Regions from separate parts of the Bartonella sp. HY328 genome, predicted to be linked through region 2. Evidence: predicted binding sites of a transcription regulator. Region 2 holds the regulator's gene; the other holds the start of a gene.
The links. Region 2 encodes PhoB, which activates phosphate uptake and scavenging genes when phosphate is short. Its sites were predicted from a motif close to TGTCATNNANCTGTCAT; they were not measured.

Region 1: the regulator PhoB is predicted to act here: its motif matches at 2,466-2,482, upstream of N5852_RS11650 (alkaline phosphatase).

The regions. Positions count from the first base shown of each region.
Region 1 is NZ_CP104883.1:2,732,089-2,736,437, reverse strand. Features, by position in the region: gene N5852_RS11655 (hypothetical protein) at 1-349, opposite strand, end outside; gene N5852_RS11650 (alkaline phosphatase) at 646-2,397, opposite strand; gene N5852_RS11645 (purine-cytosine permease family protein) at 2,715-4,112, shown strand; gene N5852_RS11640 (NCS2 family permease) at 4,182-4,349, opposite strand, start outside.
Region 2 is NZ_CP104883.1:593,825-598,173, reverse strand. Features, by position in the region: gene N5852_RS02470 (VOC family protein) at 1-134, shown strand, start outside; gene N5852_RS02465 (cell wall hydrolase) at 292-1,155, opposite strand; gene phoB (phosphate regulon transcriptional regulator PhoB) at 1,484-2,167, opposite strand; gene phoU (phosphate signaling complex protein PhoU) at 2,435-3,154, opposite strand; gene pstB (phosphate ABC transporter ATP-binding protein PstB) at 3,174-3,932, opposite strand; gene pstA (phosphate ABC transporter permease PstA) at 4,066-4,349, opposite strand, start outside.

The DNA of each region.
Region 1 (4,349 bases), 1.1 Mb from region 2:
CAAGCAGGCGTAATTGGCTCACAAAGCCAGTTTCTGGATCCGTCCATGAGCCGACATCAAGGCGGCCAGTGACGACAATATTTTGCGAGGGTTGAACAAAGGTTTGCTTTTTATCCAAATAAACAACCACAATATTATCAGGCCAGTCTGAGTCAGAGCTGCAAAAAGGGCAAATGGACATGGGAATTTCAGTCAGCACAAAAAACTTGGCTTCAGCTTTTAATGGCGGTGCCATAAAGCCGCGCATATCAATTTTCTTTTGGTTAAGGTCATGAACTTTTTGGGAAAACTCCAGCCCAAGCACGGTTATTTTGCTATAAAGTTCGCGGAATTTTAATTCTTCCGACATTGCTGGGTTTATAAAAGCAATAAAACCAAGCCAGCTAAAAAATAGGTAAAAGACCCGTCTAAAAAAAGTGCGGTCCAGCATTTGGGTAATTCCTTGCCAATGAAATGGCGAATAATGCAAAAAAATGAGTCATTGAAGCCTTAGCAATGTTGCATATTACCCATTTATATTGGGTGCAGCATGCTTTAAACGACACTGCAAAGACGTGGCTGGACATAAAACCCAGCCACGCGGCGCATTAATCAAATGCCTATTGTAGATTCTGGCAGCAAAAGGCATTTGCCTATTGCGCGCTATTATTTGCTTTTGCCACCAAAGCCCAATGCATCAGCAAGAACTTTATAGACATCACTTTGCTCCATGTAGCCACGGAAGTTTTCTGATTGTGGACCTGTTGCTTGCAATACTACATCATCAACCGCATGGATTGCTGTGTCGTTAGAGCGTGGCAAATTACCGGCTCTAAAGACTGCACCAGGAACATCCTTATAGGCTTCATTGGCTACATATTCGCCTTTTTCATTTTTGACAGCGGGTACAAATGGGCCATCAAGCTTGGGGCGGAATGTTTCATAGTAATCAGGGAAGTTGCTAGAAAAGACCGCAAGGCGGTGGCTAACATCAACGCGGTCTGGGAAACCATCGCCATTGCTATCAACATAATTAGGGAAACCAGCATGCTGATAAACACCAACTTTTTCGCGCATTTCATCGCCAGCGATTTCATCATTTACTGTGCCAACAACAGAAATACCATGGGTATGATCGCCAGTCACCACAATTAAGGTATCTGGATGAGTTTTAGCAAATTCCATGGCAACGCCAATGGCTTGGTCAAATTCGATTGTTTCATAAAGAGCGCGATCCCAATCCATAGGATGAGACATTTTATCAATTGACGCGCCTTCAACCATTAAGAAAAAGCCATTTTCATTTTTTGATAAGCGCTCAAGGGCAACCTTAGTCATATCTACAAGGCCAGGTTGTTCTGGGAATTTTTCAACGGTACCTTTTTTTAGTTGTTTACGGTCAAGAACCGTATCAAGGTTGCCGGTATGGAAAAGACCAAGCAATGGGCCATCGCTGTCATTCGCGGCAAGCAATTCTTTTTCAGATGTTACCAATTTATAGCCAGCATCTTCAAATTTTTGGATATAATTGATGTCGTCTTTACGTTTTGAGCCATTGGTGGTTTTTGGCAAGAAGTAAGCAGAACCACCACCTAGCAGGACGTCAGGTTTAACATCAAGCAACATGCCAACAATTTCAGGCTTGTCATAACGGTTGCGTGTATGACTGACCACAGCAGCAGGTGTTGCATCCTCTACTTCGGCTGTTGTTACAATACCAAGCGACTTCTTGGTGGTGCGGCGTAAGGCCTCGGCGATGTTTTCAATGCGAGGATCATCAAGGCTATCAGCAGTGCGGTCAGCATAAACGCCAATTGCATTAACCGATGATTTGTGCCCAGTCATATAAGCAGACATAGTATTGGCACTGTCGGTTGCAATCGAATTAACCGCTGATGTGCCAATAAAGGCCATACGGTCAAGATCATCCATATTAAGGCGGCCATTGGCTTTGCCCTCGGTCATGCCTTTTGACATGATACGCGCACCAGTGCGATGAGCAACGGACATGCCATCACCAAGCAAGAAGATGACGTTTTTGGCTTTTGGCGTTGCAGATGCACCATAAACATGCCAATTAACGGTTTTTTCTTCATTGCCAGCTTTTACAACAACCTCATATTCGCCTGGTTCGCTAATTTTTACATTGCGAAGAATAAGGGCGGAACCAAGTTCCTTGTCGTCTTTGCCTTTTTCAACTTCGACAAATTCGCCTTTTTGACCAAGGGCAGAATCATAATCCTTGCCATTGATTGAAATAGAAATGTCGCCAGCTTTGATTTTATTGTCAAACTCAACCTTGAAATCAAAAGGCGAGTTGGCAAGAACTGTTGCACGGTCAATAGGATAGACGTTCGCAGCTGAAGCTGCCGACATCATAAATGTAGACGCAATAAGGGTAACTAATAAAGAACGCATAAGATAAGCTCCAAGTTTATCATGGGGCGGAAAATATGGAAGCTATGTTGCGGTAATGTTGCGGTTAGATGACAGTTTTATGACGATCTTTGATGTCAATTTAGTGTAAATGACGATAAAAGCCGAGGAAATGGCTAAGCTTTTTGTTGTTTTAGAATTTTAAATTTTTAAATATATTTAATTATCCACGAAATTATTCGCATTATTTCAATAGAATCGAAAAATTACTACTACGATGATGCTAAATGATGATTAATAGAGATTAAATGACAAAAATTATTAATCTATAATAAGTATATACTTAATTGAGGGACAGAATGGCTAAAAATACAATCGTTGAGCGGCGTACAATTGATGTTGTACCGGAAAGTGAGCGCCATGGCAAAGTTAGCAATCAGTTTACGCTATGGATGGCGGCTAATTTGCAGATTACCGCGATAGTTGATGGCGCGCTGGCTGTCGCCTTTGGCGCTGAGGCATTAACAGCAATTATAGCTTTGTTTATTGGCAATATTTTGGGGGGAATTGTTATGGCTTTGCATTCGGCGCAAGGCCCACATCTTGGCTTGCCACAAATGATATCAAGCCGTGCGCAGTTTGGTGTTAAAGGTGCCGTATTGCCGCTTGTTTTGGTTGTATTAATGTATCTAGGGTTTGCTGCTAGTGGTACAATTCTTTCAGGTCAGGCAATTAATCTAATCCTTGGTGTGCAAAATCCAGCCATTGGTATTTTGATTTTTGGGATTTTAACAGCTTTCATCGCAATTATTGGCTATAAGCTTATTCATATTATTGGACGGGTGGCATCAGTTATAAGCATTTTGGGGTTCATTTACCTTGGCTGGCGATTATTTGCCGATTACAATGTGGCAGATGCTTTTGGTAAACAACCTTTTACTATTGCTAGCTTTCTACTAGGTATGGCTTTATCTGCTGGTTGGCAAATGACTTACGCGCCTTATGTCGCTGATTATTCGCGATATTTACCATCAAATACCTCTGGGAAAAGCACATTTTGGATGACTTTTTTAGGAACGGTTATAAGTTCGCAAATTTCAATGACTTTTGGTGTTTTGCTCGCGGCACTTGTAGGAAATGAATTTAGATCAAATCAGGTTGTTTTTCTTGGTATTTTGGCAGGACCTGCTTTGGCAGCATATTTTGCTTATTTTATCATTGTAGCAGGAAAAATGACGCCTGCTTGTTTAAATGCTTATGGCGGTTGTATGACGATGCTAACCACAGTAAGTACATTTAAAAAAAATCAGCACGTATCGCCATTTTTACGGGCAGGTTTGATTATTGTTTTTGTTGCTATTTCCGTGATGATTGCACTGTGGGGCAGCGCTGATTTTTTGAGCAAATTTAAAAACTTTGTTTTGCTACTATTAGCAATGTTTGTGCCGTGGAGTGCGGTGAATTTAGTTGACTATTATTTAATTTCTAAAGAAAAAGTTGATGTGCCTGCACTTTATGATGCAAATGGTCGTTATGGCGCTTATGGGATTCCTGCGCTTGTTAGCTATCTTATTGGTGTCATTGTTCAAATACCGTTCTTTAATATGGCTATTTATGAAGGACCATTAGCAAAATTAATGGGCGGAGCTGATATTTCTTGGATTGTTAGCCTTATCGTTACTGGTGTGCTTTTTTATTTTTGGGGCAAAAAAACAATTAAAGTGCCCGATACTATGATTTTACCCAGTGAAAAATAAAATTTGTAAATTTAAAAAAGGCGGCGATTTTAATCGCCGCCTTTTTTATAAAATAATTGTATTTACTTATCATTCAATAACAAAACGTAAAATAAACAATGCGCCAATTACCCAAGTTGCAGGATGCACATCACGCCATTTACCAGTAGATGTTTTTAACACGACATAGCTGATAAAGCCAAAAGCTAAACCATTAGCGATAGAATAGGTAAGTGGCATCATAATAGCAGTTAAAAT
Region 2 (4,349 bases):
TCGATGGCTTGGAGCAGGCAGGCATTACTATTATTAATGGTGTTTCGCCAGTTCCAGGCGGTTTATCTGCCGATTTTGAAGATTGTAATGGTTATGTTCTATCGGTCTGCCAAAGCGAAGACCAACCATTATAAAAACCCATTATAGCTATCAAGTCGAAAAATAATGATGCCCAAAATTACCATGTTGGCATTTTCTAGAGTTTTTAATGATTTCATATAAAATCAAAAGAAAACATAAAAGGGCGCTTAAAGCGCCCTTTTAAAAATAAATTACGATTATGCTTTAAGTCTATTGGTTTTGCTGCCGTAATAGCATCGCACCGATGACATCAGCATGACGGGCTTCAGGAATTGCATAGCCAAGAGCCACAGTTTCCTCATGCTCGGCACGCGGTGATGGTACTGGCACAGGAACATGCTCAATCATTGCTGCAACTGCATCATTATGGACTGCAGGAGTTTGTAATTGATTAATGGTTGGTGCAGCTTCACGCATAGCAACTTGCTGCATAGTAACCGGCTTAGCTGTTTCAATATTTTGTGCAACTGAAATTGCTTCACTGCGTGTTTCAGCTTCCTGACGGATAACGCGGTCAAATTTCGGTGCCGCACCACTCTTTTCTTGAGCAAAGGCCAAGGCAACATTATAAGGTTGATCATTAACTGCAAGCTGCAAATTGCCATCGCGGCCACGTTTTTCGTAAAACGCATTGCCACCAGCAACCAAAGTGTAATGCATGTTGCGATAAGGGAATTTAAGACCAGCAGTATGAAAGAACATAGCATTCTTCAATTTTGGGTGACGTTCGCCGCGCAATACTGCATCTGCAGCAGCTTGAACATCAGGCATAGCCTTGGAATTCATGGGGCGGGTTAATACACCTGGTGCAAATTGCTTGGGTTGGCCAACCACACCACAAATTGTCTTAGGGTAATGACTTGAATTAACGCGGTTCATAACCACAGTACCAACAGCAATCATACCTTCGCGGCTAGAACGGTTCGCCTCAAAGAACATTGCACGCTCTAAGCAAGTGCGCTCACTTAATGGGTAAGAATAGGTCTTTTCACCACCAAGGCTTGCAATACTCTTACCACTATTGGAACAACCTGTAACAACAAGCGGAGCAAGCAATACTCCAACCAGTGCCATCCATTTCGCTTTAATTGAAAACCGCAATAGACTTCTCACTCTTTAATTTATCCAAGGCATAGCGCCGGATTACACAATCGTAATATATATGGCGAAAAAAAGGCAAATTGGCAATTTTGTCACAAAAACCACCAAATCAGCGCAATATAATCGCTTTATACGCAATTTTGGCCTTATGTTCCTAAATAAAAGTTAATGACAGCACTGTGCTGCAAAACCAACACTAAAACATGTTCTTATGTTTAAGAAAGAGTTAACATCCACAAATTTAATCGAATTCTAAAACAAATTTTACAGTTTTAACGCATCAAATCTGCTTCCTAAACTATTATCCAAATGAATAGCCAGTACCACGCACTGTGCGAATAAGATCTTTTTCACCAATATTAATTGCTTTACGCAAGCGGCGAATATGAACATCAACCGTACGGTCATCAACAAAATTATCATTGCCCCATACCGCATCTAATAATTGGGTACGAGTGAAAACGCGGCCCGGAGCCATCATAAAAAACTCAAGCAAGCGAAATTCAGTCGGCCCAAGCTTTACTTCAACATCCTTGTAGAAAACACGGTGTTGTTGCCGATCAAGAGTTAAGTCATTATTCGATAAAACATGGGCCAAAGTACTTGGATTAACACGGCGCAAGAGTGCCTTAACACGTGCCATCAATTCGGGAATTGAAAAAGGCTTGGTGACATAATCATCGGCACCAACAGATAAACCGCGTATACGCTCATTTTCTTCACCACGCGCCGTCAACATGATAATCGGTAAATGGGCAGTGGAATCGCGCTGGCGCAAGCGGCGGCATAATTCTATGCCTGATAGGCCCGGTAGCATCCAATCCAATAAAACAAGGTCAGGTCGGTTTTCCTCCAACTCAAACTCCGCATCATCACCCCGCATAATGACCCGCACCTTATAGCCCTCAGCCTCAAGATTATAACGCAACAATATTGTTAGTGCATCCTCATCTTCAACAACTGCAACTTCTGGTACTCGTGCCATATTTTCTACGTCCCTCACAAAAAACCATGAGTGGTTAATCAAACGTCCAATAATCCTATGCCAAATATAATTTATCACAGGCAAATATGCTGTGACATGCCATAGCACCATTGTTCGTGATCACCCCATGGTTATCACGTCTAAAAAATCTAATCATTTCGGCCTATCAAGGGTGAATATTCATGCAAATATTTTTAACAAGCTGATATATTGAATTGTCACCCTTAATTCTTAATTGGGGGAGATCCCCTCCCTCAAACCAAAGTCTTATTTATGGTCCAATTCTTCCGTCACCAAAGTGTGGGTTAAATCTTCCCGATGTCGCTCACTACTTGGATAATTACCACTAATAATATAATGTACGGTTTCAGCAATATTAGTTGCATGGTCGCCAATGCGCTCAATATTCTTGGCACAGAATAATAAATGCGTACAAGCCGTGATATTGCGCGGATCTTCCATCATATAGGTCAATAATTCACGGAACAAGGATGTATAGATAGCATCCAGTTCCTCGTCTTTCTTGCGCACAATATCAATGCGCTCAAGCGAGCGCATTGAGTAGGCATCAAGGACTTCTTTCAGCTGGTTTACAGCCAGAGACGCAAAGTTTTCGAGACCACGATAAAACGAAGTTGGCTGACGATTTTCAGAAATGGCTGCAGCACGCTTACCAATATTCTTGGCCATGTCACCAACGCGCTCTAAGTCAGCTGCGATGCGGATAGCGCCAACAACTTCACGCAAATCGATCGCCATTGGCTGGCGTTTAGCAATGATTGTTACTGCACGTTCATCAATTTCGCGTTCAGCTTCATCAAGAATACGATCTTCTGCTACAACCTCATCAGCAAGCATTAAGTCATCACGAATAATAGCATCGACCGAGCGTTCCACCATGCGTTCCGCATAGCCACCCATCTCGCCAATTCGTTGGGTTAAATACTGCAATTCTTCATCGAAAGAGCGAACAATATGCGTAGGCATGAGCTTTATCCCTTATAAATCAGCCGAAACGGCCCGTAATATAATCTTGAGTCCGTTGTTCCTTAGGTGATGTAAACATCATCTCAGTTTCACCAACCTCAACCAAGTCACCCAAATGGAACATTGCAGTAAATTGCGAAACACGTGCTGCCTGCTGCATGGAATGCGTCACAATAACAATTGTATAATTTTGGCGCAAATCGTCAATGAGCTCTTCAATACGCGCCGTTGCAATCGGATCCAACGCCGAGCATGGCTCATCCATCAAAATGACTTCAGGGCTAACGGCAATAGCGCGAGCTATGCAAAGGCGCTGTTGTTGACCACCAGATAGCCCTGTTCCTGCTTCCTTTAAGCGATCTTTAACTTCACCAAAAAGCCCTGCTTTAATAAGACTTTTTTCAACGATTTCATCAAGCTCGGCTGCATTTTTCGCTAAACCATGAATACGTGGGCCATAGGCCACATTTTCATAAATGGATTTTGGAAAAGGGTTTGGTTTTTGGAACACCATACCAACCCTTGCACGTAGTTCAACAACATCAATGCTTGGATCGTAAATATCCTCATTATCAAGGGTTAAAAGACCCGTTACTCGCGCACCTTCAATCGTATCATTCATACGATTAAGGCAACGAAGAAATGTTGATTTACCGCAACCTGATGGCCCAATCAAAGCCGTGACCATGTTTTCAGGCACATCAAGATTTACGCCGTGTAACGCTTCCTTATCGCCATAAAAAACCCGCACATCTTGTCCACGCATTTTGATATTCATTTTGGGCTCCATCAGCCATTTCCTTTTAAAAGTCTATTTGCCATATAATTTTAGTGTATCCCGAACTGGCTAAAATTAACGTCAAAAATTCACTTTAATACTTCAAACATAGTTTTTGCGCATAAAATAATTATTACCAACGCCTCTCATATTTCCGGCGTAGAATAACTGCGGTTATATTCATAATAATCATGAAAACTAATAAGACAATAATACCACCCCAAGCGCGCTCTTGAAGACCTCTTTCCGCGCCATCCACCCACATATAAATTTGCATAGGTAATGCTGTTGCAGGATCAAGGGGAGTTGTGGGATAATTACCTACAAATGCTTTCATACCAATCAATAGAAGAGGCGCCGTTTCCCCCAACGCGCGGGCCATACCGATAATTGTACCAGTTAGAACACCGGGAACGG